One region of the Pseudomonas sp. SDO52101_S400 genome, then DNA from elsewhere that is predicted to be linked to it. Evidence: riboswitches for the same ligand, from Rfam matches in the RefSeq annotation. Region 1 holds a riboswitch; the other holds the start of a gene.
What was found. A riboswitch is a leader RNA that binds a small molecule or an ion and turns the genes downstream of it on or off. The one in region 1 is predicted to bind cobalamin.
Positions count from the first base shown of each region.

Region 2: it holds a riboswitch for cobalamin, as region 1 does, so the genes downstream of both, cobO (cob(I)yrinic acid a,c-diamide adenosyltransferase) here and cobW (cobalamin biosynthesis protein CobW) in region 1, are expected to answer to the same signal.

Region 1 is NZ_JBSVWF010000016.1:1,202-6,192, reverse strand. Features, by position in the region: gene cobN (cobaltochelatase subunit CobN) at 1-1,385, opposite strand, end outside; gene cobW (cobalamin biosynthesis protein CobW) at 1,389-2,462, opposite strand; cobalamin riboswitch at 2,562-2,771, opposite strand; cobalamin riboswitch at 3,652-3,870, shown strand; gene ACW9HX_RS10265 (CbtB domain-containing protein) at 3,993-4,190, shown strand; gene ACW9HX_RS10260 (CbtA family protein) at 4,202-4,903, shown strand; gene ACW9HX_RS10255 (cobalamin biosynthesis protein) at 4,900-4,991, shown strand, end outside.
Region 2 is NZ_JBSVWF010000030.1:4,010-9,000, reverse strand. Features, by position in the region: gene ACW9HX_RS16305 (C40 family peptidase) at 1-531, shown strand, start outside; gene ACW9HX_RS16300 (PQQ-dependent sugar dehydrogenase) at 601-1,914, opposite strand; gene ACW9HX_RS16295 (hypothetical protein) at 1,981-2,565, opposite strand; cobalamin riboswitch at 2,732-2,957, shown strand; gene cobO (cob(I)yrinic acid a,c-diamide adenosyltransferase) at 3,039-3,650, shown strand; gene ACW9HX_RS16285 (cobyrinate a,c-diamide synthase) at 3,647-4,942, shown strand; gene bluB (5,6-dimethylbenzimidazole synthase) at 4,939-4,991, shown strand, end outside.

The sequences.
Region 1 (4,991 bases):
ATCGCAAGGTAATCGTTCATCGCCAGGCTTTGCTGGCACGGGCGCTGATCGAGGGTGTCGAGGTCGTTGCTGACCCCACCGAGCAGTTGCCGGATCAGTTCGGTGCCGCTGCCCGGCAGTTCGGCCGGCAACGGATAACCCTCGGCCTGCAACGCCCGCAGGATATTCAGCGCAGCGGCCGGTGTGTCGAGGCCGACGCCGTTGCCGATGCGCCCGTCCCGGGTCGGGTAGTTGGCGAGGATCAGGGCGATACGCTTTTCAGCGTTCGGCACCCGCGCCAGATCAACCCAGCGCCGCGCCAGTTCGGCGACGAAATCCATGCGCTCAGGCTGCGCCCGATAACACACGACATCGGACTGACTGCGCTCGCTGCGCCAGGCCAGATCCTTGAAGCTGATCGGCCGGCTGATGATCCGACCGTCCAGCTCCGGCAGCGCAATGTGCATCGCCAGATCCCGAGGGCCGAGGCCCTGCTCGCTCTCGCGCCAGCCGGGTTCGTTGTCCTGGGCGCAGATCGCCTGGATCACTGGAATGTTGCGACGGAATGGCCGCAGATGCGGCGCTTCCGGACTGGATTGAGCAAAACCGGTGGTGTTCAAAATCACCGAGGCCTCGACCTCATCCAACCAGTCCTCGACCACCGACAGACAGCCGGGCTCTTTCAGACTGGCCACGGCGACCGGCAGCGGATTGAGTCCTGCAGCCTGCAACCGTTGGCAGAACACGTCGATAAACGCCGTGTTGGCCGCTTGCAAATGCGAGCGATAAAACAGCACCGCCGCCACCGGTTGACCGGCCAGCCAATCGGCTTGCCAGTCACTCAGTGCGGCGGTGTTTTTATTCGGGTGGTAAATCGCCGTGCGCGGCAGCGTTTGCGGCTCGCCCCACACGTAATCCCGCGCCAGCCAGCGATTGGCCAGACAGCGGAAGAAATCCAGCGCGTTGCCCATGCCGCCCTGACGCAAAAACTGCCAGAGCCGGTCACGATCCTCGGCGACAACGGTGCTCAAGTCGCTGAGTTCCGGGTCGGGACGATCATCGCCCGGCACCAGAATCACCTGCACGCCACGCTCGGACAACTCGACCAGCCGCTCGACGCCATAACGCCAATAAGCGATGCCTCCGTGCAGCGAAATCAGAATGACCTTGGCATGACGCAGCACTTCATCGACGTACAGGTCGACCGACGCATGGTTCTGCACCTGCATCGGGTTGGCCAGCCGCACGCTCGGGTAATCCTCGGGCAACTGCTGAGCCGCCTCGGCGAGCAGCGCGAGGCTGGAGTCGCCGCTGCACAGGATCACCAGCTCGGCGGGGGTTTGTCCAAGGTCGGCAATGTTGTCATCCGACACGAAACCGCCGGGCTGGGTCCTGAGCAGATGCATGGCTTAAACGCTGAGCGCGGCGCGCAGTTGCGCTTCGAGCTTGGCCGCGTCCAGTTCCTGGCCGATCAACACCAGGCGCGTCACGCGTGCCTCATCGGCACCCCACTGACGGTCGAAGTGCTTGTCGAAACGCGTACCCACGCCCTGGATCAGCAGGCGCATCGGCTTGTTCGGGATCGCCGCGAAGCCTTTGACCCGCAGAATGCCGTGCTGGACCACCAGTTGCGTCAGTGCGTCGAGCAGCAGGCTTTCGTCGGCCTGTGGCAGTTCGATGGAGATTGAGTCGAAAGCATCGTGATCGTGGTCGTCATGATCGTCATCGCCTTCACCGTGGTGGTGATCGTGATGGCTGTGGCGGCTGTCGATGTGTTCTTCGGAGCCGGCACCGAGACCGATCAGCACGTCCAGCGGCAGGCGACCGTTGCTGGCTTCGATGATCTTCACCGCTGGCGGCAGCTCTTCAGCGACTTCCAGGCGTACGCGAGCGAGATCTTCAAGGCTGGTCTGATCGGCCTTGTTGAGGATCACCAGGTCGGCGCTGGCCAGTTGGTCGGCGAACAGTTCGTGCAGTGGCGATTCGTGGTCCAGGTTCGGGTCGAGTTTGCGCTGGGCGTCGACCTGATCCGGGAACGCGGCGAAAGTGCCGGCGGCCACGGCCGGGCTGTCGACCACGGTGATGACCGCGTCAACGGTGCAGGCGCTGCGAATTTCCGGCCACTGGAAGGCTTGAACCAGCGGTTTTGGCAGGGCCAGACCCGAGGTTTCGATCAGGATGTGGTCGAGGTCACCGCGACGGGCCACCAGTTCGCGCATCACCGGGAAGAACTCTTCCTGAACGGTGCAGCACAGGCAGCCGTTGGCCAGTTCGTAGACGCGGCCAGTGGCTTCTTCTTCGGTGCAGCCGATGGTGCACTGCTTGAGGATTTCACCGTCGATGCCCAGCTCGCCAAACTCGTTGACGATCACCGCGATACGACGGCCCTGAGCGTTGTCGAGCATGTGCCGCAGCAAGGTGGTTTTACCCGAGCCGAGGAAACCGGTGACGATGGTGACAGGAAGTTTGGCCAGTGTTTTCATCGGATGCCCTTTGGCAAGGTGGCGGGCATACGGGACGAGACCGGCAACACGGGTGCGTGCCTGGAGAGTTCGCCACCGGATCACCCCGCCCGGTTGAAAGTGAGAATCTGTGACGAGGCAGGTCTCCTGGCTGACGGTGTTCGGGCCTTGGCCCGGTATTCGCTGCGCCTTCCCGCTGGCTCTGGATTGAGTTGGCAGTGGCGTGGCAGCGAACAGCACCGTTCACAGTTGCGGGGGCAGCCGCGGCTTGGACCGCGTTCCCTTCTTAGCTTCGGCGTGGGCCGAAGAACCTCGAAAGCGCAAGGCTACGCAGGGTGTGGGGATGGGTCAATGGTTCGTGGAGTTTGGGAACGAGAGCATATCCGTTGCTTCGGGTGCTGCCGCTGGCGGTTTCGCTCTTACAGCGACTCACTTTTCCAAACGCCGAAAAGTAAGCAAAAGGCTTTTGCCCCGGCGTACGGCACTTCGCTGAGGCTCAGTGTTCCCTCGCTACGGTGTCCATCAGGGGGCATCGCCTACGGTTTGCTTCGCTGCACCTCCTCTCGATGTATGCGGCTTCGCCGCACGGCGCTGCGCGCCTACCCCCTGATGGACACCTCCGCTCGGCCTGCCGAAGGAGCAAAAAATCAAAAGCCCCATCAAGAGCCCCTCACCCTAGCCCTCTCCCAGAGGGAGAGGGGACTGACCGAGTTGTTTGGGAGAGATACGCCGACGTGCGATACCGTGTTGAACTCAGGCTTTGAAAAGCACACCAATCGGCTCCCTCTCCTTGGGGAGAGGGCTGGGGGTGAGGGGTAAACCCACCACAAAACCAAAGCCGAACACGCCCCGCTCCTCCCCACTCAACACGATGAGCGTTAGCTCGAGTAAAGCTTTTGATCTCAAGGCCCGTCGGCAGGCTGAGTGGAGGGATTGATCCGGGGGTGGGAGCGCAGCGACCGTGCGGCGCAGCCGCATGCATCGAGAGGAGGTGCAGCGAAGCAAACCGTAGGCGATGCCCCCGGATCAATCCCGGAGCGAAGGAACCCGAGCCACAGCGAGGGCCGTACGTCAGGGTAAAGCCTTTTTGGTTACTTTTTCGGCGTTTGGAAAAAGTGACCCGCCGTAAGGGCGGAACCCTAAGCAGCCATAACCGCAGCAACGGATCTGCCCCCAATCCCAATTGACTCAAATCCCCCCCTCATGGTCTCCTACACAACTTGTTACGGGTGCCCTTCACAGGGTGAAACGGGAAACCGGTGAATCATGTGCTTTACTCTAAAGCCATGTCAGTCCGGTGCTGCCCCCGCAACGGTAAGCGAGCGAAGCGTCAGATCCACTGTGCCCCGGCATGGGAAGGTGACGCTTGCAGGTCGGCAGACAGCCACCCCTCGTGAGCCCGGAGACCGGCCCGCAACACACAGTGCGCACCTTGCGTCACTGAACATAACAAACCCGCGGTGGGCGGGCGCTGTTCTAACCTCTGCGCGCCCGACCCGCAGGGGTTTTCATGCGCTCCATTCACCCGCTGACACTCCAGAGGGAAGCGCCATGTCGATCATCAGCAGCACCGGCAGCAACACGGACAAAATCTCCAGCACCACCACCCTGAGCCAACGTCTGACCGCTGCGATCTTCGCATCGATCCTGGGTGCAAGCCTGGTCTATTTCGCCGGTTTCTCGCACATCGAAGCGGTTCACAACGCCGCGCACGATACCCGCCACAGCGCCGCGTTCCCGTGCCACTGAGACCTGACGACATGATCAAGCGTATAGCGCAGACCGCAGGTTTCACCGGCCTTCTGGCCGCCCTGTTCCTGACCTTGCTGCAAAGCTTCTGGGTTTCGCCGCTGATTCTTCAGGCTGAAACCTTCGAGAAAGCCGAGCCAGTCGCCGAAGTCCACGAGCACGCCGCCGGCACCGCCGCCCACACCCACGATGCCGAAGCCTGGGAGCCGGAAAACGGCTGGCAGCGCGTGGTGTCCACCACCGGCGGCAATCTGGTGGTTGCCGTGGGTTTCGCCTTGATGCTGGCCGGCCTCTACACCCTGCGTGCACCGACCAAGACCTCGCAAGGCCTGCTCTGGGGGCTGGCCGGTTATGCGACTTTCGTCCTCGCGCCGACACTGGGCTTGCCGCCTGAACTGCCGGGCACCGCCGCCGCGGACCTGGCGTCGCGGCAGATGTGGTGGATCGGCACCGCCGCTTCGACCGCTGTCGGCCTGGCGTTGATCGCGTTCGGTGGCAACTGGCTGCTGAAGATCCTCGGCGTGGCGATCCTCGCTGTGCCGCACGTGATTGGCGCCCCGCAACCGGAAGTGCACTCGATGCTCGCTCCGGAAGCACTGGAAGCTCAGTTCAAAATCGCTTCGCAGCTGACCAACGTAGCGTTCTGGCTGGCCCTGGGCCTGATCAGCGCCTGGTTGTTCCGCCGCAAAAGCGATGGTCAATACCACGCATGACCGATGACAGCGCAGCGCCGACCTTCGTGGTCGGCCTGGGCTGCCAGCGCGGCTGCCCGGCCAGTACGCTGCGCGCGCTGCTCGACCA
Region 2 (4,991 bases), on a different contig from region 1:
ATGTCGGCCCGCCTCACCTTGATGTTCTTCGCAGCGCTGCTCAGCGCTTGCGCCAGTCGCACTCCGCCGCCAGCCCCAGTGGTTCGCGCGCCGATTGTGTTCGGATCCTCCCAGGCCTTTTCTCCTGCCGCCGAAGACGTGCTGTTCCGCGCACTCGGGCTTGTGGGCACGCCTTATCGCTGGGGTGGCAACACGCCGGATTCGGGCTTCGATTGCAGTGGCCTGATCGGCTTCGTCTACCGCGATGCTGCTGGCATCACCCTGCCGCGCTCCACGCGCGAGTTGATCGTCATGCAGGCACCGAATGTCGGCAAGGAAGGGCTGCAGACCGGCGACCTGATCTTCTTCGCTACCAATGGCGGCTCTCAGGTCAGCCATGCGGGGATTTACGTCGGGGAAGGGCGCTTCGTTCACGCCCCGGCCACCGGTGGCACGGTGAAGCTGGACAGCCTGTCGAAAGCGTATTGGCAGAAGGCCTACCTGAGTGCCAAGCGTGTGCTGCAGCCGGAGCATCTGGCGCATAACCCCTAGTCATTCGAAGCAATAAAAAACCTGTGGGAGCACATTGGCTCCCACAGGTTTTTTTGTTTCAGGGCCGGGCTACTTGGCGGCTGACACTCGCCACACCTTGTTCCCCACATCATCTGCCACCAGCAGCCCGCCTTGCTGGTCGATCACCACGCCGACCGGGCGACCCAAAGCGTTCTCGTCCTTGTCGAGGAAACCGGTCAGCACATCGACTGGCGTTCCGCTCGGTTTGCCGGCGTCAAACGGGACGAAGATCACCTTGTAGCCACTGTGCGGCTTGCGGTTCCACGAGCCGTGCTGGCCGATGAATGCGCCTTCCTTGAATTGCGCCGGCAGTGTGTTGCCCTCGGCGAAGGTCAGGCCCAGTGAAGCGGTGTGCGGGCCGACCGCGTAGTCGGGAGCGATGGCCTTGGCCACCATCTCTGGCCGCTGTGGTTCTACGCGCACATCGATGTGCTGGCCGTAATAGCTGAATGGCCAGCCATAGAAGCCGCCGTCCTTGACCGAGGTGATGTAGTCCGGCACCAGGTCGCTGCCGATCTCGTCCCGCTCGTTCACCGCTGTCCACAGCGCGCCGCTTTTGGGTTCCCAGGCCAGACCGTTGGGATTGCGAATGCCGGAGGCGAAGATCCGGTGATTGCCGGTGGCGCGGTCCACTTCCCAGATTTCCGCGCGACCTTCTTCCTGATCCAGGCCGTTTTCGCCGACGTTGCTGTTAGAGCCGACTGTGACGTACAGCTTGCTGCCGTCCTTGCTGGCAATGACGTTCTTGGTCCAGTGATGGTTGAGCGGGCCACCCGGCAGATCCACGACCTTGATCGGCTGGCTTTTGATCTCGGTTGCGCCGGGTTCGTAGTGGAAGCGCAGCAAGCGGTCGGTGTCGGCGACGTACAGATCGTTGCCGACCAGGGTCATGCCGAACGGAGAATTCAGATTTTGCAGAAACACCGTGCGGGTTTCCGCCACGCCGTCGTGATCGGTATCGCGCAACAGGGTAATGCGGTTCGGGCTGGGAACCCCGGCGCCGGCGCGCCCCATGACTTTTTTCATCACCCAGCCGCGTATGCCCTTGCCGTCGTCCGGTTTTGGCGGGGCATTGGTTTCCGCCACCAGCACATCGCCGTTGGGCAGCACGTAGAGCCAGCGTGGGTGATCGAGATTTTCGGCAAACGCCGCCACTTGAGTACCTGCCGCTGGCGTCGGTTTCGCGCCGGCCGGCCAGCCGATCGCCGGGGCGATGTTCACCGTCGGAATCAGGGTCTTGTTTGGTTCGGGCAGTTTGGGGGACGGGCCGGTGCCGTCCGAGACTTGCAGGCTGGAGGATTCACCACAGGCGGTGAGCCCTCCGGCGAGTGCGATGACGAAAACGAGGTGGGGCTTGCGCATTACTGATCTTCCCTATGAATGCATTCCTAATCATAGAGAAGTGCGCGAGCCCGATGGTTCAACCGCTCAGCCGCGCGCCTCCTTGAACAACACGGCAATACCGGGATGGTAGTTGCCGGCTTCGCTGCGCAATTTGCGGTAGGCGTAAGGGAAGTACCAGGCCACGGCGCAGGTGTGTTCCTTTTGCAGGTCGTCGACCATGTCCTGCAGTTCTTCCGGGCTGGCGCTGTGCTGGGCTTTTTGTGGTGCGACGAACAGGCAGCCGAGTTTGAGATCGCTGGCGTAGCTGATGCGCTTGGCGTCGCTGGTGATATCGGCCAGGGCCTGGGTCAGATTCAGGCTGTTGACGCGCGGCCAGCGCTGCGTCGCCTGAATATAAGCGCGATCTTCGGGGCCGGCCAGGAACAGGTCGGCACGTGCATTGCGCTCGCCTTCCTCGTTCTGCTTGCGTGTGGCGGTATCGCGCAGGGTGACCAGTTCGGCCATCCATGCGGCGGCTGACAGAAGGCCGAGGTTGGCTTTTTCGTCGTGCCAGTAAGGCGTGTCGTTGTCGCCGCGCACGGCGTTGTAACGGTCGATACAGTCAAACCAGCGTTCCAGCACCGGGCGCAGGAATTCCAGCCGCGGATTGCTGATGATCGTGCCTTGCATGGTGCTCTCCCTTGTTATTGTGATGTGCTCTCTGCATTCAAAAAGCATGGCTCTTTGATATCACTGCTGACAGTGTGGCACAAGATTGGCGTCAGATAATTGATCGACGGCAGTTATTCGCTTTCAGGGGGCCTCTTCATTTGACGCTCCACCCCCAACCCTCTAACCTTCGCGGCTTGTTTCAGGTGCTCTGTGACCGCTGTCGACAGAGTGAAACAGGGAAGCCGGTGAGGATGGTCTTCACGCGAAGAGCCATCACGATCCCGGCGCTGCCCCCGCAACGGTAAATGAGTAAAAGCTGCGTTCGATGCCACTGCTGCAAAGCGGGAAGGCGCGCAGCCAGGCCTGGGCCGCTCATGAGCCCGGAGACCGGCCTGATCCATCCAGCGGCATCACGGTGGGCGATGCCAGGCTTGTTGCCGTCTATTCTTGTGCCTGCCCGCCGTTATCCAGCCTCAACGGAGAGCTCCCCCATGACTGATTCCCCCGAGCGCGACGAGCGCCACCTGGCGCGCATGCAGCGCAAAAAAGCCGTGATCGACGAGCGCATCGCCAATTCGCCAGACGAATGCGGCCTGGTGCTGGTGTTGACCGGCAATGGCAAAGGCAAAAGCAGCTCGGCGTTCGGCATGCTCGCCCGCGCGATGGGGCACGGCATGCAGTGCGGCGTGGTGCAGTTCATCAAGGGTCGCAACAGCACCGGGGAGGAACTGTTCTTCCGCCGTTTCCCCGAGCAGGTACGTTTTCATGTGATGGGCGAGGGCTTCACTTGGGAAACCCAGGATCGCCAGCGCGACATCGCCGCCGCCGAGGCTGCATGGGAAGTCTCCCGCGAACTGTTGCGTGACCCGACGATCGGCCTGGTGGTGCTCGATGAGCTGAACATTGCGCTCAAGCACGGTTACTTGGATCTGGATCAGGTACTCAGCGATCTGCAGGCCCGTCCGCCAATGCAGCACGTGATCGTCACCGGTCGCGCCGCGAAGCCGGAAATGATCGAGATGGGCGACACCGTCACCGAAATGGGCATGATCAAGCACGCCTTCCAGGCTGGTATCAAAGCGCAGAAAGGCGTCGAACTTTGAATCAACCACGTCACTGCCCGGCGGTACTGATCGCCGCGCCGGCCTCTGGTCAGGGCAAGACCACCGTTACTGCCGCACTGGCCCGTCTGCACCGCAATCAGGGGCGCAAGGTCCGCGTTTTCAAGTGCGGCCCGGACTTTCTCGACCCGATGATCCTCGAGCGCGCCAGCGGTGCGCCGGTCTATCAACTGGACATGTGGATGGTCGGCGAGCAGGAAAGTCGTCGATTGCTGTGGGAAGCCGCCGCCGAAGCGGATCTGATCCTGATAGAAGGTGTGATGGGCTTGTTCGACGGCACGCCATCAAGTGCCGATCTGGCGCGGCATTTCGGCGTGCCGGTGCTTGGCGTGATCGACGGCACGGCCATGGCCCAGACATTCGGCGCCTTGGCGCTGGGCCTGGCGCGCTATCAGCCGGACCTGCCGTTCGCCGGCGTGCTGGCCAACCGCGTCGGCACCGTGCGCCATGCGCAGTTGCTGGAAGGCAGTCTTACCGAAGGCCTGCGCTGGTACGGCGCGTTGTCCCGGGAAACCGGGATCGAACTGCCAAGCCGTCATCTCGGCCTGGTGCAGGCCAGCGAACTGAATGATCTCGACCTGCGTCTCGACGCCGCCGCCGAAGCGCTGGCCAGCACCTGCGAGGTAGCGCTGCCACCGGCCGTCGAATTCGCCGCGCCTGAAATCGTCAAGACCGAAAGACTGCTCGAAGGCGTACGAATTGCCGTCGCCCGTGACGAAGCCTTCGCTTTCACCTATGGCGCCAGTCTCGACCTGTTGCGGGCGATGGGCGCGGAGTTGCGTTTCTTCTCGCCGATCCGCGACACGCAATTGCCCGACGCCGACAGCGTTTACCTGCCCGGCGGTTATCCGGAATTGCACCACGTTGCCTTGTCGCAGAACGCAGACATGCTCAAAGCGATTCGCGCGCATCACGCCGCCGGCAAACCGCTGCTCGCCGAATGTGGCGGCATGTTGTATCTGCTCGACTCGCTGACCGATGTCGAAGGCACTCGCGCCGAACTGGTCGGTTTGCTCAAGGGTGATGCGGTGATGCAAAAGCGTCTGGCTGCGCTGGCTCTGCAATCGGTCGAACTGCCGGAAGGCTTGCTGCGCGGCCACACTTATCACCATTCCCTGACCACCACCGAACTGACGCCGATTGCCCGTGGCCACAGCCCCAATGGCGGGCGCGGTGCGGAAGCGGTGTATCGGCAAGGGCGGATGACTGCCTCATACGTGCACTTTTATTTTCCGTCGAATCCGTCGGCGATTGCCGCACTGTTGGTGCCATGACCGACAACGCATTCACTGAAACCGAGCGCGAAGCGGTCTATCGCGCTAT